DNA from 2 places in the Mammaliicoccus lentus genome. Region 1 is predicted to be linked to the other one. Evidence: a T-box and tRNA genes for the amino acid it is inferred to sense, from the RefSeq annotation. Region 1 holds a T-box; the other holds one or more tRNA genes.
The links. The T-box of region 1 lies ahead of alaS (alanine--tRNA ligase). A T-box ahead of a tRNA ligase gene usually reads a tRNA of that ligase, here a tRNA-Ala.
Positions count from the first base shown of each region.

Region 2: it encodes a tRNA-Ala, which carries the amino acid that the T-box ahead of alaS (alanine--tRNA ligase) is inferred to sense. The anticodon was not compared.

Region 1 is NZ_OX344834.1:1,256,780-1,269,268, forward strand. Features, by position in the region: gene ACNMOQ_RS06235 (LLM class flavin-dependent oxidoreductase) at 1-430, opposite strand, end outside; gene sal(B) (ABC-F type ribosomal protection protein Sal(B)) at 745-2,370, shown strand; gene ACNMOQ_RS06245 (cysteine desulfurase family protein) at 2,430-3,578, shown strand; gene mnmA (tRNA 2-thiouridine(34) synthase MnmA) at 3,571-4,680, shown strand; gene ACNMOQ_RS06255 (tetratricopeptide repeat protein) at 4,768-5,433, shown strand; gene recD2 (SF1B family DNA helicase RecD2) at 5,436-7,808, shown strand; T-box leader at 7,847-8,014, shown strand; gene alaS (alanine--tRNA ligase) at 8,057-10,687, shown strand; gene ACNMOQ_RS06270 (IreB family regulatory phosphoprotein) at 10,755-11,024, shown strand; gene ruvX (Holliday junction resolvase RuvX) at 11,017-11,445, shown strand; gene ACNMOQ_RS06280 (DUF1292 domain-containing protein) at 11,468-11,773, shown strand; gene mltG (endolytic transglycosylase MltG) at 11,858-12,489, shown strand, end outside.
Region 2 is NZ_OX344834.1:2,692,807-2,705,295, forward strand. Features, by position in the region: rRNA gene ACNMOQ_RS13365 (23S ribosomal RNA) at 1-879, opposite strand, end outside; tRNA gene ACNMOQ_RS13370 (tRNA-Ile) at 1,078-1,154, opposite strand; rRNA gene ACNMOQ_RS13375 (16S ribosomal RNA) at 1,248-2,803, opposite strand; rRNA gene rrf (5S ribosomal RNA) at 3,037-3,151, opposite strand; rRNA gene ACNMOQ_RS13385 (23S ribosomal RNA) at 3,240-6,166, opposite strand; rRNA gene ACNMOQ_RS13390 (16S ribosomal RNA) at 6,446-8,001, opposite strand; tRNA gene ACNMOQ_RS13395 (tRNA-Ala) at 8,135-8,210, opposite strand; tRNA gene ACNMOQ_RS13400 (tRNA-Pro) at 8,228-8,301, opposite strand; tRNA gene ACNMOQ_RS13405 (tRNA-Arg) at 8,312-8,388, opposite strand; tRNA gene ACNMOQ_RS13410 (tRNA-Leu) at 8,395-8,483, opposite strand; tRNA gene ACNMOQ_RS13415 (tRNA-Gly) at 8,499-8,573, opposite strand; tRNA gene ACNMOQ_RS13420 (tRNA-Lys) at 8,602-8,677, opposite strand; tRNA gene ACNMOQ_RS13425 (tRNA-Thr) at 8,685-8,760, opposite strand; tRNA gene ACNMOQ_RS13430 (tRNA-Val) at 8,765-8,840, opposite strand; rRNA gene rrf (5S ribosomal RNA) at 8,854-8,968, opposite strand; gene lysS (lysine--tRNA ligase) at 9,256-10,743, opposite strand; partial or broken gene ACNMOQ_RS13445 (tRNA-dihydrouridine synthase) at 10,782-10,907, opposite strand; gene folK (2-amino-4-hydroxy-6-hydroxymethyldihydropteridine diphosphokinase) at 10,924-11,412, opposite strand; gene folB (dihydroneopterin aldolase) at 11,413-11,772, opposite strand; gene folP (dihydropteroate synthase) at 11,776-12,489, opposite strand, start outside.

The sequences.
Region 1 (12,489 bases):
ATTTTAATAATTGTTTAATGTCATCTCCGAATGTATATACACCTTTATGTGAATCACGTCTTAGTGCAGAAGCAGTCATCATATCAGTGCCGGGAGCGCGACCAAGTCCTAAATTAAGGCGGTTTGGAAACATAGTAGCCATTGTACCAAATTGTTCTGCTACGACTAGTGGAGCGTGGTTAGGAAGCATGATACCACCTGAACCTACCATGATTGAATCTGTATGTTCTAAAGTATGTTGTATTAATAAAGCAGTTGCAGAACTTACTAAATTAGGTGCATTATGATGTTCAGCTATCCAATAACGTTCGTAACCTAATTTTTCTACATGTTGTGCAAGTTGTACCATATTTTGAATCGCTTCTTGCTCTGATTCTCCTTTTCTTAAAGGAACAAGATTCAAAGCAGAAATTGGGAAATGTGATTGCATGTTTAATTCTCCTTACTTATTTATATAATCGAAGTATAACAATAGTAAAGAAGGCGCTCTATGAAATTGCTCATTAAAAGTTGACTAATGTAAAACTTCTCGTTATACTATATGAAAATTTAGCGAAAGGTGGCATCAATATTAGACATGGACATCCAATAATTTTTACGCACTTAATTTGATTACGTAAAAATACCATTGTATTACACAATGATGATTGGATAAATATGTCTAAATATTGTAAGCCACCATTACTGAGAATAGTGTAATGGTGCGTCCTTGTATGTGTAATACATGGGTCGGGAGGCAACATTATGCTATTTTTATTTGAAGAAAAACCATTAGAAATTGAGAATAAACAGCTTATAAAACGTTTGTCATTTCATATCGAAGACCATGAGCATTTAGCCATTATCGGCGTTAATGGTGTTGGTAAATCTACGCTATTACATCATATTCATAAAAATGAATTGATTGATACAGCCATGATGGAACAAGATTTAAGTAAATATGATGATATTGATGTTATGGATTATGTCATGTCTGCATATCCAAAGTTAGTTGAATTGAGAAAAGATTTATCTGACATTGATTCTTTAAATAGTTATATAGAATTAGACGGATATAACGTTGAAAATAACATTATTATTGAAGGGAATAAATTAGGATTATCATCAACACATTTTGAGCAAAAGATAGGCACTTTAAGTGGTGGTGAGCAAACTAAAGTCTCATTTTTAAAAGTTATTTTATCAGATGCACCATTATTATTAATAGACGAACCAACTAACCATATGGATAAAGAGATGAAAGTGTGGTTAATAAAAGCTTTTAAATCAGAACCAAGAGCTATTCTATTCGTATCGCATGATAGAGAGTTTTTAAATGAAACACCAGATGCTATTTTAGAGCTCACAAAAGATGGTGCAACTCGATATTCAGGCCATTATGATGATTATAAAAATCAAAAAGATATTGAAATTGAAACAGAAAAATTAAAATATGAAAAAGAACAGAAAGAACAAAAAGCAATAGAAGAAAGTATTAAGAAATACAAAGAATGGTATCAAAGCGCTGCTCAGAAAGCTTCTGTTCGTAGTCCATATGCTCAAAAACAATTAAGTAAATTAGCTAAAAGATTTAAATCAAAAGAACATCAGTTAAATCGTAAATTAGAAGAATCAAAATCTGATAATCCGTTAGAAGAAAATAAATCCTTTTCTATAGAAAATAATGAATTTAAATCACATTACTTAGTAAGATTCGAAAATGTTTCATTTTCATATAAGAGTCGTGAAATTTTTAAAGACACTTATTTTGAAATAAAGAGAAATCAAACTGTAATTATAGAAGGTAAAAATGGGTCCGGTAAATCTACATTGATACAATTAATTTTAGGTAACTTATTACCAATGAGTGGAGCTGTCAAAAAGCACCCAGACTTAGACATAGGATACTTCTCGCAAGATTTTCAAAATTTAAACCCAAATAACTCGGTATTAGAAGAAGTTATGGATATTGAGAATATGACGATAACAGACGCGAGGACTATTTTAGCGAGTTTTTATTTTGATAAGAGCAGGATGAATGATAAAGTTCGTCAGTTATCAATGGGAGAAAAGTGCAGGTTACAATTTGTAAAATTATATTTTTCTAACCCACACATCTTAATTTTAGATGAACCAACTAATTATTTTGATATTGGTATGCAAGAGAAAATCATACAATTAATCCAAAGTTTTAATGGTGCAGTAATTATTGTGTCGCATGATGAAATTTTTAAAGATGAAATAAGAGACCAAGTTTGGAAGATTGAAAACTGTAAGCTCATTCATGAAAATGTATCTATTAATACACCTATTGATGCTGAATCGATGAAGGAAGAGTTAAAAATATTAGAGCAATTTACAGATGAAAGAAATAAAGAAACAGACTTCTAGTCAATTTTATAAAATGGTGCTAGAATAGTGACATTGAAAACTAAGAAAGGACGTTCAAGATGAAAGTATATGCAGATTATGCAGCGACAACGCCAGTAAAACCTATTGTTACTGAAAAAATAACAGAAATATTATCAGAGCATTATGGAAATCCATCTTCTATACATTCTATAGGTAGAGATGGGAGGAAATATTTAGATCAAGCGAGAAGAGACATTGCATCTGTTTTAGGGTCTCAACCAAATGAAATTATATTTACAAGTGGTGCGACAGAAGCAAACAATACGGCAATAAAAGGCGTTGCGAGAAAAAAAGAAAATCAAGGAAAGCATATTATCACAAGCAGTATAGAGCATCATTCTGTATTGCATGTCTTTGAAGAACTTGAGCGTGAAGGATTTGAAGTCACTTATTTAGATGTTCATCCAAATGGTGTTGTAGATTTAGAACATTTAAAAGAGAGCATTAGACCAGATACAACTTTAATTTCAATTATGCTTGTTAATAATGAAGTTGGAACTGTTCAACCTTTATATGAGATTGCCGAAATAATTGAAGGACAAGAAATTACATTCCATGTCGATGCTGTTCAAGCAATTGGACATATGCCTATTGATTTTAATGAAATGCCTATGGATATGCTAAGTGTTACAGCTCATAAATTTGGTGGTCCAAAAGGTATAGGTGCTTTGCTTGTTAAAAAGGATATTCAGTTTAATACATTTATTCAAGGTGGAGAACAAGAACTAAAGAGAAGAGCAGGTACTGAGAATGTTCCTTATATTTGTGGAATGGCAACAGCTATAATTGAAGCTAATGAAAATATGGATTATCACAATGTACACTTAATGAATTTAAAGCAAAATTTCATCGTAGGATTACAACAAAATGCGATACCATTTGAACTTAATGGAAGTATGACAGATACAACCGGCCATATAACGAATTTATACTTTCCATTTATAGAAGTTGAAACAATGCTTACGTTATTGGATATGTCTAATATTTATGTTTCAAGTGGTTCTGCTTGTACAGCTGGATCTACACTACCATCTCATGTACTACAAGCGATGTTTGGCAATGAAGAAAGAACGAAAAAATCTGTAAGATTTAGTTTTGGATTAGAGACAACTGAAGAAGAGATTAACTATATTGTAAGTGCAATTATGAAAATATATCATCAATTTAAGGAGGAAGAAAATGAATAATCAATCTACCCGTGTAGTCGTAGGTATGAGCGGGGGCGTAGATAGTTCTGTAACTGCGCATATATTAAAAGAACAAGGTTATGATGTCGTAGGCATATTTATGAAAAATTGGGATGACACTGATGAAAATGGTGTCTGTACAGCTACTGAAGACTATAATGATGTTATTGCAGTATGTAACCAACTAGATATTCCTTATTATGCAGTAAATTTTGAAAAAGAATATTGGGATAAAGTGTTTACGTATTTCTTAGATGAGTATAAAAAAGGAAGAACACCAAACCCTGATGTTATGTGTAATAAAGAAATTAAATTCAAAGCATTTTTAAATCATGCTTTAAAACTTGGAGCAGATTATGTTGCTACAGGTCATTATGCTCGTGTAAGACGCGATGGCGATAAAGTAGAAATGCTTAGAGGCGTAGACAATAATAAGGACCAAACTTATTTCTTAAACCAATTAACAGAAGAACAACTTTCTAAAGTTATGTTCCCATTAGGAGAATTAGAAAAAAGTGAAGTACGAAAAATTGCAGAAGAACAAGATTTAGCAACTGCAAAAAAGAAAGATTCTACGGGTATTTGTTTTATCGGCGAAAAAAACTTTAAAACATTTTTATCTCAATATTTACCTGCTCAAAATGGTAAAATGCAAACACTTGATGGCGTAGATATGGGAGAACATACTGGTTTAATGTATTATACAATTGGACAAAGACATGGTCTAGGAATTGGCGGAGACGGAGATCCATGGTTTGTTGTAGGTAAAAATCTTAAAGATAATGTGTTATATGTTGAACAAGGCTTTCACCATGAAGCTTTATATAGTGATTACTTAATCGCTTCTGATATTTCTTTCATCAATGAATTAGATTTCAGCACACCAATTCAGTGTTCTGCAAAATTTAGATATAGACAAAAAGATACAAATGTTACAGTAGAAAAAATTTCAGATAACCAAATTAAAGTCATTTTTGAAGAACCAGTAAGAGCAATTACACCTGGACAAGCTGTCGTATTATATGATGGTGAAGTTTGTTTAGGTGGCGCTACAATTGATGAAGTATATAAAACTGAAAAGCAATTAGACTATATGGTATAAAATTTTTAGAGGTGATATCTTTTAAGATACACCTCTTTTTAATTTTGTTATAATGGTAGTCAATGATAATTTAAAAGGAGTTAAATCATGCATAACGAAAATGAAATCGTAGAATTAATAGAAAATAAAAAATTTGATGAAGCACTCAAATGTTTATTTGAAAATATAGAAGAGAATCCAAATGAAGTGACGAATTACATTAATGCGGGTACTATTTTGGCTGAAGCGGATGAAATAGAAAAAGCAGAAAAATTCTTCCAAAAAGCTATTACTATAAATGAAGAGCACGGTGGTGCATATTATAGTTTAGCGAATTTATATTACAATCAACAAAGATTTGATGAAGCTGTTAAATTATATCAATTTGCTATTCAAAAAGGTTTAAATGATTCAGATACTAACTTTATGTTAGGCATGTGTTTTAACGAATTAGGAGCACATACTGAAGCAATGCCATACGTTATGAGAGCTCATGAACTAAAACCAGATGATTTAGAAATAGCTTTTCAATATGGTTTAACACTTTGCCAAGTAGAAATGTTTGGAGAAGCCATAACGCAATTAGAAAATGTGCTTGAAAAAGATTCACAACATGTGGATGCATTATATAATTTAGGATTAGCAAAATATATGAAAAATGAAGATGCTGAAGAAGCGTTACAATACTTCAATAAAGCAGTAGAGATACAACCGGACCATTTATTAAGTGGACACGCAATTAAAATGTTTGAACAAATGTCAGAGGAGGACTAGCATTGGAAAATTTATCTTTATTTGATCTTTCACATGTTAAAGGTGAAGTTATTAGAATATTATTTCAAAATAGTGATAACTATTACACTGTTATAAAAGTTGATGTGATGGATTCAAATGAAGATTTTGACCATGAAGTCACTATAGTAGGGTACTTTCCTCAAATTGTAGAAGGTGAAACTTATCTTTTTAAAGGTAAGGTTATTGAACATCCTAAATATGGAAAGCAACTTCAAGCTGACACTTTCGAGAAAGAATTACCTCAAACGAAACAAGGTGTCATTCATTATTTGTCCAGTGATTTATTTAAAGGAATAGGTAAGAAAACTGCAGAGACAATCGTCAATAAATTGGGTGAAAATGCACTACAAAAAATATTGGATGATCCAGATGTATTAGAAGAAATACCTAAATTAAACAAACAAAAACGTAGTACTATAGTAGAATCTATAAGAGAAAATCAAGCGATAGAACGCATAATGATAAAGTTAAATGAATTAGGATTTGGACCTAAACTAGCCATGAGTATTTATCAAACGTATAAAGAAGAAACAATGAACATCATAAAACAGTCTCCTTATCGATTAGTTATGGATATAAATGGTATTGGTTTTCAAAGAGCAGACCAAATCGCTGAACAAATTGGTATTTCAAAAGACCATAATGAACGTGTTGTGGCGGGTGTGAATTACTATTTAGATCAGCAATCGTTACAAAACGGTCATACATTTTTACCGATTGATATTTTAATCAATGGTGCATATGAATTATTAAATCATAACCAACCTGAAGTTGTAGCAAAAGAGCAAATTAATGATGTTATCGTTGAGATGAGTGAAGAAAGTAAAATTATAATAGAAGACAATAATTGTTTCATGCCATCTTTATATTACTCAGAAGCTAAAAGTGTTCAAATTATGCATAGATTGTATCAACACCAAGAAGATTTAAAAGAAATTGAAAAAAGTGATTTACAACTTCATATTGGTGAAATAGAAGACATGAATGACGTTTCTTATGCTGAAGGGCAGAAGAATGCACTCGAAACAGCCATCAATAATAAAATGATGTTATTAACAGGTGGTCCTGGTACAGGTAAGACGACTGTTATAAGAGGAATATGTGAGCTATATTCTGAAATTCATGGCGTTAGTTTGGATTATGATGATTATCAAGAAGGAACTGATTTTCCAATAGTTTTAGCAGCTCCAACAGGAAGAGCAGCTAAAAGATTAAGTGAATCAACTGGTTTAGAAGCCATGACTATCCATAGATTGATAGGTTGGAGTAAAGATACTCAACCTGATGATGTATTAGATAATGATATACATGCTCATTTAATTATATTGGATGAAATGTCTATGGTTGATACATGGTTAATGTACCAATTTTTAAGAGCAGTACCTGATTATGCGCAAATTATTTTTGTAGGTGATGAAGATCAATTACCTTCAGTTGGGCCTGGTCAAATATTCAAAGATTTAATTGATTCAAAAGTCATTCCACGTGTGAACTTAACAGAAGTATATAGGCAACAAGAAGGTTCATCAATCATTGATTTAGCACATAAAATAAAAAATAATATTCCAGTTTCTATTAATGAAAAACATCATGACCGCTCATTTATCAGTTGTAACAGTAACCAAATTGCTTCAGTCGTTGAAAAAGTTGTTCAAGGTGCAGTTAAAAAAGGATATAATATGCAAGATATTCAAGTTCTTGCGCCAATATATCGTGGTCCAGCAGGTATCAATAAGTTAAATCAATTACTTCAAGACATTTTAAATCCTAAAACTGAAGAAACAAGGTTTTTACAATACGGTGAAGTAGAGTATCGTGAACAGGATAAAGTACTACAGCTTATTAATAGACCGGACGATAACGTGTTTAATGGTGATATTGGTGTTGTTATAGGTGTATATAAAGCTGAAGAAAATGCTTTGGGGAAAGATGTTATTATCGTTGATTATGAGGGAAATGAAATAACTTACACGAAACAAGATTTATCAGAGGTTACACATGCATATTGTTGTTCAATTCATAAATCACAAGGCTCGGAATTTCCGATTGTTATCATGCCTATTGTTAGACAATACTTTAGAATGTTACAGAAAAACATTTTATATACTGGTTTAACAAGAGCAAAACAGTCTTTAGTTGTCTGTGGTGAGGAAAATGCTTTTAATCAAGGTATTAAAACATTAGGAAATGGACGTATGACGTCTTTCGATACAAAACTTAAACTGTATTTTAGTAATGATGATACAGAGGAACCAACTGAAATCAAAAATTTGATACTGACAGAAGAAAATATGTATGAAGTTGATCCAATGATAAACATGCAAAATAAAACACCTTATGACTTCATGAAATAATTGACATACAAAATAACTCTGCTTATAATCAAATAGAATACAAAAAGAAGAGGAGTAAATAAATAATCGCTTAGAGAGACATGTTGGTTGGTGAAAAACATGACATTATTTATTGAACGCTGCTTCTTTGAACTATAATCAAATAAACTTAAAGTGATGACATTGTGTCATAACTAGGGTGGTACCGCGATACGTTCGTCCCTTTTTTAGGGATGGGCGTTTTTTATTTATTTTGAGGAGTGATTTGAATGAAAAATTTAAAAGCTAGTGAAATAAGACAGATGTACATTGATTTCTTCGTAGAAAAAGGGCATATGGTTGAACCATCAGCACCTTTAGTACCTATCGATGATGATACGTTATTATGGATAAATTCTGGGGTTGCGACATTGAAGAAATATTTCGATGGCCGTGAAATACCTAAAAATCCTAAAATTGTTAACGCTCAAAAGGCAATTCGTACAAACGATATTGAAAATGTAGGGTTTACAGCAAGACATCATACATTCTTTGAAATGTTAGGTAATTTCTCAATTGGTAACTATTTCAAAAAAGAAGCTATTCAATATGCATGGGAGTTTTTAACAAGCGAACGTTGGATGGCTATGGATCATGAAAAACTGTACGTTACGATACATCCAGAAGATACAGAAGCTTATGATTTGTGGCATGACATGATTGGTTTGGAAGAGAGTAGAATTATTAGAATCGAAGGTAACTTTTGGGATATAGGTGAAGGACCGTCTGGACCTAATACTGAAATCTTTTATGACCGCGGTGAAACCTATGGACAAGAAGATCCTGAAGAAGAAATGTACCCAGGTGGAGAAAACGAGCGTTACTTAGAAGTTTGGAATTTAGTATTCAGTGAGTTTAACCATAATAGTGATCACACATATACACCATTACCTAATCAAAATATTGATACGGGATTGGGTCTAGAAAGAATGACATCTATTGCTCAAGATGTTCCAACAAACTATGATACTGATTTATTTATTCCAATTATTGAACAAGTAGAACTTATTAGTGGTTTGAAATATCGAGAAAATAAAGAACAAGATACAGCATTCAAAGTTATTTCTGATCATATTAGAACGATTAGTTTTGCTATTAGTGATGGCGCACTACCTGCTAACGAAGGTCGTGGATACGTATTAAGAAGGTTATTAAGAAGAGCAGTACGTTTTAGCCAAAGTTTAAAAATTAATGAACCTTTCTTATATAAACTAGTTGATATTGTTGCAGAAATAATGGAACCATACTATCCAAATGTAAAAGAACAAAGCGATTTCATCAAGAAAGTAGTTAAATCAGAAGAAGACCGTTTCCATGAAACTTTAGAAGAAGGTCTTGCGATTCTTAACACGATGATGCTTAAAGCTAAAGAGAATAATCATATATTATCAGGTTCAGATGCATTTAAACTTTATGATACTTACGGTTTCCCAATTGAGTTAACAGAAGAAATCACAACTCAAGAAGGTATATCAATAGATGAAGAAGGCTTTGCGGATGAAATGCGTCAGCAAAGAGAAAGAGCAAGAGCAGCTCGTCAAAAAACGCAATCTATGCAAGTTCAAAATGAAGTGTTGAGTAAATTAACAACACCGAGCACATTTGTTGGTTATGATAAAACAGAAATACAAACAGAAATTACAGATATTATTCTAAACGGCGAAATATGTGAAGAAGCAGAAAGTGGAGAAACGATACAATTTATTTTAAGAGAAACGCCATTTTATGCAATTTCTGGTGGACAAGTTGCCGATACAGGAATCATTAGACATGATCAATTCGAAATTGCAGTGACAGAAGTTACTAAAGCACCAAATGGTCAAAACTTACACACTGGTCATGTTACATTTGGACAAGTTCATGTAGGCACTACAGTTGATGCATTTGTAAATAAAGATGAAAGAAGAAGTATTACAAAAAATCATTCTGCTACCCATTTATTACATGCAGCATTAAAAGAAGTATTAGGAAATCATGTTAACCAAGCTGGTTCATTAGTTGAAAGCGAAAGATTAAGATTTGATTTCTCTCACTTTGGACAAGTAACTGCTGAAGAATTAGAACAAATAGAGCAAATAGTGAACGAAAAAATTTGGGAAAACATTGCAGTCCAAATTGAAGAAATGTCTATCGATAAAGCTAAAGAAAAAGGTGCAATGGCATTATTCGGTGAAAAATACGGTGATATTGTACGCGTTGTAGATATGTCGCCATTCTCTATTGAGCTTTGTGGTGGTATACATGTCCAAAACACAAGCGAAATTGGATTGTTTAAAATCGTTTCAGAATCAGGTACTGGTGCAGGTGTAAGAAGAATAGAAGCAGTAACTGGCAAGGTAGCATACGAAACATTAAAAGAAACAGAGCAAATTCTTAACGATGTAATGAGTCATGTTAAAGTAAAAGAGCAAGATAGAACAATAGAAAAAATCGATCAAATTCAACAACAAATTAAAGACTTAGAAAAAGAACTTCAACATAAAAATAAAGTTATTACGGATTTAAAAACAGGTAATATTGAAGAAAGTGTAGAAGAAATTAACGGTATAAAAGTATTGTCTACACAAGTTGAAGCAGAAAATCCAAAAGTATTGAGAACAATTATGGATGACTATAAATCAAAAATGCAAGATACCGTATTGTTGTTAGCAAGTGTTAACGGCGAAAAAGTATCATTAGTAGCTTCAGTTCCAAAATCATTAACAGATAAAGTTAAAGCAGGAGATATCATTAAAGAAGCTGCTCAAATTACAAATGGTAAAGGTGGCGGTCGTCCTGATATGGCACAAGGTGGCGGTACTGATCCTTCCAAAGTAACAGAAGCATTACAGTTTGTTAAAAACTACATTAAAACTCTATAATTTTAAGTATTAAAGGAATATGATATAATTAATACTAAGTTAATGGAGTTAAGGAGTGTAAAAAAAGATGAATAATTTTGATAAAACAATGAAATTTAATTATGATGAATTTCCAAAAGAAGATGTCAAAACAGTACTACAAAATGTTTATCGCACTTTAGAAGAAAGAGGATATAATCCAGTGAATCAAATTGTTGGATATTTACTTTCTGGTGATCCTGCGTATATCCCTAGACACAATGAAGCTAGAAATCAAATAAGACGCTTAGACAGAGATGATATAATGGAAGAACTAGTATCAACTTATTTAAAGCAAGAAAATGAATTCAATGCTTAACAAGAGGATAATTGGTTTAGACGTTGGAAGTAAGACTATAGGTGTAGCTGTAAGTGACGCTATGGGATGGACAGCTCAAGGTATCGATACACTCCAAATTAACGAAGAAACAGAAGATTTTGGCTTTGATGAATTAATCAAAATTATAGATCAATATGATGTTGACACTGTCATTATTGGATTGCCTAAGAATATGAATAATTCAATCGGCCCACGTGGTGAAGCTTCCATCTACTTTAAAGAATTATTAGAGAAGAAAAGACCTGATTTGAAGTTGAAATTGTGGGATGAAAGATTAAGTACTGTCGGCGCTGAACGAACATTACTTGAAGCGGACGTATCTCGTAAAAAAAGAAAAAAAGTAATAGATAAAATGGCTGCAGTATTTATATTACAAGGTTATTTGGATTCTATTAAATAACGCATACAGAGGAGAATTAATAATGAGTGAACAAAATCATGAAGGACATTTAGAAATTAATAACGAAGAGGAATTACTAACTTTAATCGATGAGAATAATAACGAAGTTCTTTATCGTAAAGTGTTAGAATTCTACCATCCTGAATTCAAAAAAGAATATATCATCTTAGCAGAAGAAGGTTCGGATCAAGACGAAGAAATTGAACTGATTCCAATGATTAATGAAGCTAATGATGACGGTGAAGGCGGAAAATTATTACCAGTTGAAACAGATGAAGAGTGGGATATGATTGAAGAAATCGTAAACACTGAAATGGATGATATCTAAACTTCACTTGTAATAGTACACTTTGTCCCTAATGTGATATAATCATTAGGGACAATTTATTTATCTAAGGAGTAAAAGTGGCTTATGAAGAAAAATAGTATTTATAAAGATGCAAGGTTGTTATCTAAGTATATAAGTTTAACGATTTTAGTCATCCTTTTCTTATTATTTATACTAACAGTTTTAATAGGGTTAATTGTTGCAGGAGTAAATACGAGACCAGTAAATGCTGACAGCAATGAAAAAATCATCATAACTGTTAATCCAAATACTACGACTGAAACGTTAAGTCACCAACTTGCAGATAAAAATATTATAAGAAACGCTACGACATTCAAATATTATTTAAAATTAAATAATATTTCTAGCTTTCAAGCAGGTGAATATAAGTTTTCGCCATCTATGACGCTCAAAGAAATAGCGAAAAGTTTAGAATCTGGTAAAGTTTATTTAAAAACTGCTGTTCAATTTGAAATAAAAGAAGGTTCTACAATTGAACTAATAGCGGGAGTAGTAGAAGAGAACACTTCAATATCAAGAGAAACTTTTAAGAAGAAAATGCGGGATAGAGACTACATAAAGAAATTCCAAAAAAAATATCCTGACATGTTAACTGACGAGATAATGAATAAAGATATTAGATATCCTTTAGAAGGGTATTTAGCTCCGAATACATATCAATATTCAGAAAGTGATGTATCATTAGATGATATTAT
Region 2 (12,489 bases), 1.4 Mb from region 1:
CCCTAAAGCTATTTCGGAGAGAACCAGCTATCTCCAAGTTCGATTGGAATTTCTCCGCTACCCACACCTCATCCGCTCACTTTTCAACGTAAGTCGGTTCGGTCCTCCATTCAGTGTTACCTGAACTTCAACCTGGACATGGGTAGATCACTTGGTTTCGGGTCTACGACCAGATACTCATTCGCCCTATTCAGACTCGCTTTCGCTACGGCTCCACATTTACTGCTTAACCTTGCATCAAATCGTAACTCGCCGGTTCATTCTACAAAAGGCACGCCATCACCCATTAACGGGCTCTGACTATTTGTAAGCACACGGTTTCAGGTTCTATTTCACTCCCCTTCCGGGGTGCTTTTCACCTTTCCCTCACGGTACTGGTTCACTATCGGTCACTAGAGAGTATTTAGCCTTGGGAGATGGTCCTCCCAGATTCCGACGGAATTACACGTGTTCCGCCGTACTCAGGATCCACTCAGGAGAGAAATAACTTTCGACTACAGGACCTTTACCTTCTATGGTTGGCTTTTCCAAAACCATTCGTCTAATTATTTCCTTTGTAACTCCGTATTGAGTGTCCTACAACCCCAATAGGCAAGCCTATTGGTTTGGGCTATTCCCGTTTCGCTCGCCGCTACTCAGGGAATCGAGTTTTCTTTCTCTTCCTCCGGGTACTAAGATGTTTCAGTTCTCCGGGTGTGCCTTCTCACATACTATGTATTCATATGTGGATAACATGACATAACTCATGCTGGGTTTCCCCATTCGGAAATCTCTGGATCAAAGCGTACTTACAGCTCCCCAAAGCATATCGTCGTTAGTAACGTCCTTCTTCGGCTTCTAGTGCCAAGGCATCCACCGTGCGCCCTTAATAACTTAATCATGTAAATCCTTAGTTAAGCACTGTGTATCGAAGATACAACCATGTTTAACTAACCTTTACCAGTTATTAATCTGTGATGTCGTCTAAAAAGACGACGCGCGATTATTAAGCTTGTTGAATTTCGTTAAAAATTCACTCGGTTTTTTGCTTGGTAAAATCTATTTGCTTACTTATCTAGTTTTCAATGTGCAAAAAAATGGTGGGCCTAAATGGACTCGAACCATCGACCTCACGCTTATCAGGCGTGCGCTCTAACCAGCTGAGCTATAGGCCCTATCTATTTTTGAATGTCAAATAAACATTCAAAACTGAATACAATATGTCTCCGTTATTCCATGACCTCATGGTCATTCCGTAATATCCTTAGAAAGGAGGTGATCCAGCCGCACCTTCCGATACGGCTACCTTGTTACGACTTCACCCCAATCATCTGTCCCACCTTCGACGGCTAGCTCCTAATAAAAGGTTACTCCACCGGCTTCGGGTGTTACAAACTCTCGTGGTGTGACGGGCGGTGTGTACAAGACCCGGGAACGTATTCACCGTAGCATGCTGATCTACGATTACTAGCGATTCCAGCTTCATGTAGTCGAGTTGCAGACTACAATCCGAACTGAGAATAATTTTATGGGATTTGCTTGACCTCGCGGGTTCGCTGCCCTTTGTATTATCCATTGTAGCACGTGTGTAGCCCAAATCATAAGGGGCATGATGATTTGACGTCATCCCCACCTTCCTCCGGTTTGTCACCGGCAGTCAACCTAGAGTGCCCAACTTAATGATGGCAACTAAGCTTAAGGGTTGCGCTCGTTGCGGGACTTAACCCAACATCTCACGACACGAGCTGACGACAACCATGCACCACCTGTCACTTTGTCCCCCGAAGGGGAAGACTCTATCTCTAGAGCGGTCAAAGGATGTCAAGATTTGGTAAGGTTCTTCGCGTTGCTTCGAATTAAACCACATGCTCCACCGCTTGTGCGGGTCCCCGTCAATTCCTTTGAGTTTCAACCTTGCGGTCGTACTCCCCAGGCGGAGTGCTTAATGCGTTAGCTGCAGCACTAAGGGGCGGAAACCCCCTAACACTTAGCACTCATCGTTTACGGCGTGGACTACCAGGGTATCTAATCCTGTTTGATCCCCACGCTTTCGCACATCAGCGTCAGTTACAGACCAGAGAGCCGCCTTCGCCACTGGTGTTCCTCCATATCTCTGCGCATTTCACCGCTACACATGGAATTCCACTCTCCTCTTCTGCACTCAAGTTCCCCAGTTTCCAATGACCCTCCACGGTTGAGCCGTGGGCTTTCACATCAGACTTAAGAAACCGCCTACGCGCGCTTTACGCCCAATAATTCCGGATAACGCTTGCCACCTACGTATTACCGCGGCTGCTGGCACGTAGTTAGCCGTGGCTTTCTGGTTAGGTACCGTCAAGACTTGTTCAGTTACTAACAAATTTGTTCTTCCCTAACAACAGAGTTTTACGATCCTAAGACCTTCATCACTCACGCGGCGTTGCTCCGTCAGGCTTTCGCCCATTGCGGAAGATTCCCTACTGCTGCCTCCCGTAGGAGTCTGGACCGTGTCTCAGTTCCAGTGTGGCCGATCACCCTCTCAGGTCGGCTACGTATCGTTGCCTTGGTAAGCCGTTACCTTACCAACTAGCTAATACGGCGCGGGTCCATCTATAAGTGACAGCCGAAACCGTCTTTCAACATTGAACCATGCGGTTCAATATATTATCCGGTATTAGCCCCGGTTTCCCGGAGTTATCCCAGTCTTATAGGTAGGTTACCCACGTGTTACTCACCCGTCCGCCGCTAACATCAGAGAAGCAAGCTTCTCATCTGTTCGCTCGACTTGCATGTATTAGGCACGCCGCCAGCGTTCATCCTGAGCCAGGATCAAACTCTCCATAAAAGAAGTAAGCTTGATTAGCTCTTGTTGATTGGTTAAGCCAATCACTCTTTGAAGTACTTTCAGTACTCAAATTATTGGAATTAACGTTGACATATTGTCATTCAGTTTTCAATGTTCATTTTGTATCACAAGAATTAATTATACTCTTATTAAAACCTTGTGTCAATAACTAATTCAACTTTTCCAAGAATTTATTCAAGAAAAAAAGACCCTAGGGTCAAAAATTGAATTTTGCCCGGCAACGTCCTACTCTCGCGGAACGTAAGCCCAACTACCATCGGCGCTAAAGAGCTTAACTTCTGTGTTCGGCATGGGAACAGGTGTGACCTCTTTGCTATCGTCACCAGACAAATAGTAAAAACTTATTAAGAATGTATTGCACATTCAAAACTAGATAGTAAGCAGATTTTACGGCTCAAAAACCGATTTTAAAAATTTGATTAAGTCTTCGATCGATTAGTATTCGTCAGCTACACACATTACTGCGCTTACACCCCGAACCTATTAACCTCATCATCTTTGAGGGATCTTATAACCGAAGTTGGGAAATCTCATCTTGAGGGGGGCTTCATGCTTAGATGCTTTCAGCACTTATCCCGTCCATACATAGCTACCCAGCTATGCCGTTGGCACGACAACTGGTACACCAGAGGTATGTCCATCCCGGTCCTCTCGTACTAAGGACAGCTCCTCTCAAATTTCCTACGCCCACGACGGATAGGGACCGAACTGTCTCACGACGTTCTGAACCCAGCTCGCGTACCGCTTTAATGGGCGAACAGCCCAACCCTTGGGACCGACTACAGCCCCAGGATGCGATGAGCCGACATCGAGGTGCCAAACCTCCCCGTCGATGTGAACTCTTGGGGGAGATAAGCCTGTTATCCCCGGGGTAGCTTTTATCCGTTGAGCGATGGCCCTTCCATGCGGAACCACCGGATCACTAAGTCCGTCTTTCGACCCTGCTCGACTTGTAAGTCTCGCAGTCAAGCTCCCTTGTGCCTTTACACTCTGCGAATGATTTCCAACCATTCTGAGGGAACCTTTGAGCGCCTCCGTTACTCTTTAGGAGGCGACCGCCCCAGTCAAACTGCCCGCCTGACACTGTCTCCCACCATGATCAAATGGTGCGGGTTAGAAAGTCAACACAGCCAGGGTAGTATCCCACCAGCGCCTCCACGTAAGCTAGCGCTCACGTTTCTAAGGCTCCTACCTATCCTGTACAAGCTGTGCCGAATTTCAATATCAGGCTACAGTAAAGCTCCACGGGGTCTTTCCGTCCTGTCGCGGGTAACCTGCATCTTCACAGGTACTATGATTTCACCGAGTCTCTCGTTGAGACAGTGCCCAAATCGTTACGCCTTTCGTGCGGGTCGGAACTTACCCGACAAGGAATTTCGCTACCTTAGGACCGTTATAGTTACGGCCGCCGTTTACTGGGGCTTCGATTCGTAGCTTCGCAGAAGCTAACCACTCCTCTTAACCTTCCAGCACCGGGCAGGCGTCAGCCCCTATACATCACCTTACGGTTTAGCAGAGACCTGTGTTTTTGATAAACAGTCGCTTGGGCCTATTCACTGCGGCTCTTCAAGGCTTGCACCTTAAAAAGCACCCCTTCTCCCGAAGTTACGGGGTCATTTTGCCGAGTTCCTTAACGAGAGTTCGCTCGCTCACCTTAGAATTCTCATCTTGACTACCTGTGTCGGTTTGCGGTACGGGCACCTATTTTCTAACTAGAGGCTTTTCTTGGCAGTGTGAAATCAACGACTCGTCGGATTCATGATCCAACTCCCCATCACAACTCAACCTTACGAGTGCCGGATTTGCCTAACACTCAGTCTTGTTGCTTGGACGTGCACTCCAACAGCACGCTTCGCCTATCCTACTGCGTCCCCCCATCGTTCAAACAATCATAGGTGGTACAGGAATATCTACCTGTTATCCATCGCCTACGCCTATCGGCCTCGGCTTAGGTCCCGACTAACCCAGAGCGGACGAGCCTTCCTCTGGAAACCTTAGTCAATCGGTGGATGGGATTCTCACCCATCTTTCGCTACTCACACCGGCATTCTCACTTCTAAACATTCCACATGTCCTTGCGATCATGCTTCAACACGTTTAGAACGCTCTCCTACCATTATCCTTACGGATAATCCACAGCTTCGGTAATATGTTTAGCCCCGGTACATTTTCGGCGCAGTGTCACTCGACTAGTGAGCTATTACGCACTCTTTAAATGATGGCTGCTTCTAAGCCAACATCCTAGTTGTCTGGGCAACGCCACATCCTTTTCCACTTAACATATATTTTGGGACCTTAGCTGGTGGTCTGGGCTGTTTCCCTTTCGACTATGGACCTTATCACCCATAGTCTGACTCCCAAGTTAAATTATTTGGCATTCGGAGTTTGTCTGAATTCGGTAACCCTAGAGGGGCCCCTCGTCCAAACAGTGCTCTACCTCCAATAATCATCACTTGAGGCTAGCCCTAAAGCTATTTCGGAGAGAACCAGCTATCTCCAAGTTCGATTGGAATTTCTCCGCTACCCACACCTCATCCGCTCACTTTTCAACGTAAGTCGGTTCGGTCCTCCATTCAGTGTTACCTGAACTTCAACCTGGACATGGGTAGATCACTTGGTTTCGGGTCTACGATCAGATACTCATTCGCCCTATTCAGACTCGCTTTCGCTACGGCTCCACATTTACTGCTTAACCTTGCATCAAATCGTAACTCGCCGGTTCATTCTACAAAAGGCACGCCATCACCCATTAACGGGCTCTGACTATTTGTAAGCACACGGTTTCAGGTTCTATTTCACTCCCCTTCCGGGGTGCTTTTCACCTTTCCCTCACGGTACTGGTTCACTATCGGTCACTAGAGAGTATTTAGCCTTGGGAGATGGTCCTCCCAGATTCCGACGGAATTACACGTGTTCCGCCGTACTCAGGATCCACTCAGGAGAGAAATAACTTTCGACTACAGGACCTTTACCTTCTATGGTTGGCTTTTCCAAAACCATTCGTCTAATTATTTCCTTTGTAACTCCGTATTGAGTGTCCTACAACCCCAATAGGCAAGCCTATTGGTTTGGGCTATTCCCGTTTCGCTCGCCGCTACTCAGGGAATCGAGTTTTCTTTCTCTTCCTCCGGGTACTAAGATGTTTCAGTTCTCCGGGTGTGCCTTCTCACATACTATGTATTCATATGTGGATAACATGACATAACTCATGCTGGGTTTCCCCATTCGGAAATCTCTGGATCAAAGCGTACTTACAGCTCCCCAAAGCATATCGTCGTTAGTAACGTCCTTCTTCGGCTTCTAGTGCCAAGGCATCCACCGTGCGCCCTTAATAACTTAATCATGTAAATCCTTAGTTAAGCACTGTGTATCGAAGATACAACCATGTTTAACTAACCTTTACCAGTTATTAATCTGTGATGTCGTCTAAAAAGACGACGCGCGATTATTAAGCTTGTTGAATTTCGTTAAAAATTCACTCGGTTTTTTGCTTGGTAAAATCTATTTGCTTACTTATCTAGTTTTCAATGTGCAATGTTGAATGTCAAATAAACATTCAAAACTGAATACAATATGTCTCCGTTATTCCATGACCTTATGGTCATTCCGTAATATCCTTAGAAAGGAGGTGATCCAGCCGCACCTTCCGATACGGCTACCTTGTTACGACTTCACCCCAATCATCTGTCCCACCTTCGACGGCTAGCTCCTAATAAAAGGTTACTCCACCGGCTTCGGGTGTTACAAACTCTCGTGGTGTGACGGGCGGTGTGTACAAGACCCGGGAACGTATTCACCGTAGCATGCTGATCTACGATTACTAGCGATTCCAGCTTCATGTAGTCGAGTTGCAGACTACAATCCGAACTGAGAATAATTTTATGGGATTTGCTTGACCTCGCGGGTTCGCTGCCCTTTGTATTATCCATTGTAGCACGTGTGTAGCCCAAATCATAAGGGGCATGATGATTTGACGTCATCCCCACCTTCCTCCGGTTTGTCACCGGCAGTCAACCTAGAGTGCCCAACTTAATGATGGCAACTAAGCTTAAGGGTTGCGCTCGTTGCGGGACTTAACCCAACATCTCACGACACGAGCTGACGACAACCATGCACCACCTGTCACTTTGTCCCCCGAAGGGGAAGACTCTATCTCTAGAGCGGTCAAAGGATGTCAAGATTTGGTAAGGTTCTTCGCGTTGCTTCGAATTAAACCACATGCTCCACCGCTTGTGCGGGTCCCCGTCAATTCCTTTGAGTTTCAACCTTGCGGTCGTACTCCCCAGGCGGAGTGCTTAATGCGTTAGCTGCAGCACTAAGGGGCGGAAACCCCCTAACACTTAGCACTCATCGTTTACGGCGTGGACTACCAGGGTATCTAATCCTGTTTGATCCCCACGCTTTCGCACATCAGCGTCAGTTACAGACCAGAGAGCCGCCTTCGCCACTGGTGTTCCTCCATATCTCTGCGCATTTCACCGCTACACATGGAATTCCACTCTCCTCTTCTGCACTCAAGTTCCCCAGTTTCCAATGACCCTCCACGGTTGAGCCGTGGGCTTTCACATCAGACTTAAGAAACCGCCTACGCGCGCTTTACGCCCAATAATTCCGGATAACGCTTGCCACCTACGTATTACCGCGGCTGCTGGCACGTAGTTAGCCGTGGCTTTCTGGTTAGGTACCGTCAAGACTTGTTCAGTTACTAACAAATTTGTTCTTCCCTAACAACAGAGTTTTACGATCCTAAGACCTTCATCACTCACGCGGCGTTGCTCCGTCAGGCTTTCGCCCATTGCGGAAGATTCCCTACTGCTGCCTCCCGTAGGAGTCTGGACCGTGTCTCAGTTCCAGTGTGGCCGATCACCCTCTCAGGTCGGCTACGTATCGTTGCCTTGGTAAGCCGTTACCTTACCAACTAGCTAATACGGCGCGGGTCCATCTATAAGTGACAGCCGAAACCGTCTTTCAACATTGAACCATGCGGTTCAATATATTATCCGGTATTAGCCCCGGTTTCCCGGAGTTATCCCAGTCTTATAGGTAGGTTACCCACGTGTTACTCACCCGTCCGCCGCTAACATCAGAGAAGCAAGCTTCTCATCTGTTCGCTCGACTTGCATGTATTAGGCACGCCGCCAGCGTTCATCCTGAGCCAGGATCAAACTCTCCATAAAAGAAGTAAGCTTGATTAGCTCTTGTTGATTGGTTAAGCCAATCACTCTTTGAAGTACTTTCAGTACTCAATTATTGGAATTAACGTTGACATATTGTCATTCAGTTTTCAATGTTCATTATCTATTTTATAAATGGTGGAGACTAGCGGGATCGAACCGCTGACCTCCTGCGTGCAAAGCAGGCGCTCTCCCATCTGAGCTAAGCCCCCAAAATATTTAATAGAAGTCGGGAAGACAGGATTCGAACCTGCGACCCCTTGGTCCCAAACCAAGTGCTCTACCAAGCTGAGCTACTTCCCGTTATTAATAATGGCGCGCCCGAGAGGAGTCGAACCCCTAGCCTCTTGATCCGTAGTCAAACGCTCTATCCAATTGAGCTACGGGCGCTAAAAATGGTGCCGAGGACCGGAATCGAACCGGTACGATAATCACTTATCGCAGGATTTTAAGTCCTGTGCGTCTGCCAGTTCCGCCACCCCGGCAAGAAAAAATAAAAATGGAGCGGAAGACGGGATTCGAACCCGCGACCCCAACCTTGGCAAGGTTGTATTCTACCGCTGAACTACTTCCGCTAAATCATTATTTTTACAATATTATTAATGGTGAGCCATAGAGGATTCGAACCTCTGACCCTCTGATTAAAAGTCAGATGCTCTACCAACTGAGCTAATGGCTCTAAAACATGGTGCCGGCCAGAGGACTTGAACCCCCAACCTACTGATTACAAGTCAGTTGCTCTACCAGTTGAGCTAGGCCGGCTAAATGGTGGAGAATGACGGGTTCGAACCGCCGACCCTCTGCTTGTAAGGCAGATGCTCTCCCAGCTGAGCTAATTCTCCAATTAACAATACTGCCCGGCAGCGTCCTACTCTCGCGGAACGTAAGTCCAACTACCATCGGCGCTAAAGAGCTTAACTTCTGTGTTCGGCATGGGAACAGGTGTGACCTCTTTGCTATCGCCACCAGACAATGTTGTTTCGTTTTTGTCTTACTTTATATATTATATAGAGTTAGTTTATGTTTTTCAATAGTAAATTTTACACCTTGTTAACTTTCTTTACAAAGTTTTCGAATTCACGTCCGCTTGTTTTCAGCGACCTTTATATAATACCCAATTTATATTCTTTCGTCAATGCTTTTTATGAAAAAAGTTGTTTTTTTAATAAGAAAACGTTTTAACGCTTTATTTATGTCATTTAATACCAAAAATAAAGGCAATAACCTTATTATTAAAGGTTATTGCCGAACATAAAATTATTTTTGTCTCATATATGGGAATAATAGTACATCTCTTATTGATGCTGAATTTGTTAATAGCATAACTAAACGGTCAATACCAATACCTAATCCACCTGTCGGAGGCATACCATATTCTAATGCTTCGATGAAATCTTCATCCATTTCATGTGCTTCATCATTACCTTGATCTTTTTCTTTCACTTGCGCTTCAAATCTTTCACGTTGATCGATTGGATCATTTAATTCTGTAAATGCATTAGCGTGTTCTCTACCAACTATAAATAGTTCGAAGCGATCAGTAAATCGTGGATCTTCTGGATTTTTCTTAGCTAATGGTGATATTTCAATTGGATGTCCATAAATAAACGTAGGTTGAATTAATTCTTCTTCTACTTTTTGTTCGAAGAATTCATTTAAGATATGACCATATGTCATACGATCTTCTACTTCTATATTATGTTGTTTTGCTAATTCATGTGCCTCTTCATCAGTTTTAACTTCATAGAAGTCTACTCCTGTATATTCTTTGACAGCATCTACCATGTGCCATCTCTTCCATTTTGAAGCTAGATCGATTGTTTCTTCTCCATATTGAATTGTAGCAGAACCAAGTACTTTTTCAGCTATTGAAGCGACCATTGCTTCAGTTAAATCCATAATATCATTATAGTCTGCATAAGCTTCATATAACTCTATCATAGTGAACTCAGGGTTATGTCTCGTTGACACACCTTCATTACGGAATACTCTTCCGATTTCATATACTTTTTCTAAACCACCAACAATAAGTCGTTTTAAGTGCAATTCAATTGCTATTCTCATGTATAAAGTAGCATCTAAAGCATTATGATGTGTAACGAACGGACGTGCTGAAGCACCTCCTGCTATTTGATGCATCATTGGTGTTTCAACTTCTAAGAAACCTTTTTGGTTCAAGTAATTTCTCATCTCTTGAATAATTTGGCTACGTGTAATGAATGTTTTTGTTGATTCTTCACTTGTAATTAAGTCTAAATAACGTTGACGATAGCGTTGTTCAATGTCTTGTAAACCATGATATTTATCTGGTAAAGGTCTTAAAGACTTAGTTAATACTACGAATTCTTTCGCTTTAACAGATAATTCACCAGTATTCGTCTTGAACATAACACCTTTAATTCCAACTATGTCTCCTAAATCAGCATGTTTCCAAATTTCAAATTGTTCTTCACCGACTTGGTCTTTACGAACATAAATTTGAATTTGTCCTGTTATATCTTTAACATGAGCAAATCCTGCTTTACCTTTACCTCTTTTAGTCATCAAACGTCCAGCTATAGCAACTGAAGACTCTTCTTCTTTTTCTTGAAGTTCTTCTTTTGTAAATTCGTCCCATTCTTTATGTAAAGTAACAGAATCTCCGCTTCTTACAAATTTCTGCCCGAATGGATCAATACCTAAATCTCTTAATTCTTGTAGTTTTTCTCTTCGAACCAACATTTGGTCATTCATTTCTTCTGACATGATCTTCCACTCCTTAATTAAATTGCACTTATTTCTTGTTATTGCTCTTCAACAAATTGTTCAAGAATACTTACTAACTCATCTCTTGTATTTGTTTGATTTATAACTTTTCTAACTCTACCTCTTACATCTTTTAAGTACCATGAAGCATGTTTTTTCATTTCCTATTTCCCACATGGTCTAACCTCTTTCTTTATTATACTTTACTACTTGTTCGTCGTTTGGCAATAGCTCCCAAATATATTTTTTGGATATTGGTTCAACAACATTTGAGGCGATATCATTAAGTGGTACCATCACAAATGCTCTTTCTGTCATTCTTGGGTGTGGCACTTCTAAGTCTGGTGATTGAATAACGGATTGATCATATAATAATATATCAATATCAATGGTACGTGGTCCCCATCGTTCATTTCTAACACGATGTAATTGTTGCTCAACCATCATACATACTTTCAACAAGTCTAATGCTTCTAATTCAGTTGAGATTTCGATACACATATTCAAAAAATCAGGTTGTTCTGTGTATCCTACCGGTTTTGTTTCATATATTGGAGATACTTGCGTTACTTTGATACCTTCTTCTGAATTTAAAAATGTAACAGCTTGTTCTAATTGAAGTTCCCTCTCTCCTATATTACTTCCTAAACCTAAATATGCGGTATGCATTTATCTCTTCCTCACGATCTCAATACCAACACCATTATAATGTCCCGGAATTGGCGGATTATTTTTCGTAATCTTTACTTTAGTTTCCAATACTCGATTATAGTGCGAAAATAATTGTTTTGCAATACGTTCTGCGAGATGTTCAATTAATTGTACTGGTTCCCCTTCCATTATTTCTTTAACAATCTCGAATACTTCACCGTAGTTTACAGTCTTTTCTAAATCATCTGTTTCTCCAGCTTCAGATAAATCTAATTTCAATTCTAAATCTACTAAAAATATCTGCCCTAATTCGTTTTCAGCTTTAAATGCTCCATGATATCCATAAAAAGACATGCCATCTAGTATAATTTTATCCATATTTTATATCCCTTTCAAAGCATCAATAGTTTGCGCAACTCTTTTATTCATTTTTACGTTGTGTACGCGTACAGCATGAATACCTTTTTCAATTCCAAAAGCTGTCGTTGCTGCAGTTGCTTCATCACGCTCTTTCACATCTATATTTCCACCTAGTAAATCATTGATGAGACGTTTTCTACTTGTAGCCAGCATCACTTTATAACCTGTTGCTACTAATTCATCTAACCTCGACATTACTATACGTTCTTCTTCTCTTGATTTAGCAAATCCAATACCAGGATCTAACCAAATATTTTTTTCGGGTATTCCTGCTATTTCTGCTTGATTTGCTTGTTTCAATAAAGATAATAGCAATTCATCCATCACTGGCATTTCTCGGTTGCCGTCCCCATTATGCATTAAAATAATTTCGGCATCATATTTCGCAACAACATTAAATATTTCAGGATCATATAACCCAGCCCATTGATCGTTAATCATCGTTACACCACGTTTTAACGATTCTTCTGCAACTTGGCTTCTAAACGTGTCTACCGATAATTGAACATCTAAATCATTTAATGCTTCTATTACAGGTATAACTCTATTCAATTCTTCTTCTAACGTTACTTTAGTATATCCAGGACGTGTTGAAACACCGCCAATATCTATAATATCTGCACCTTCACTTATTAATTGTTCAGCATGTGCTCTAGCATTTTCAACACTATTATA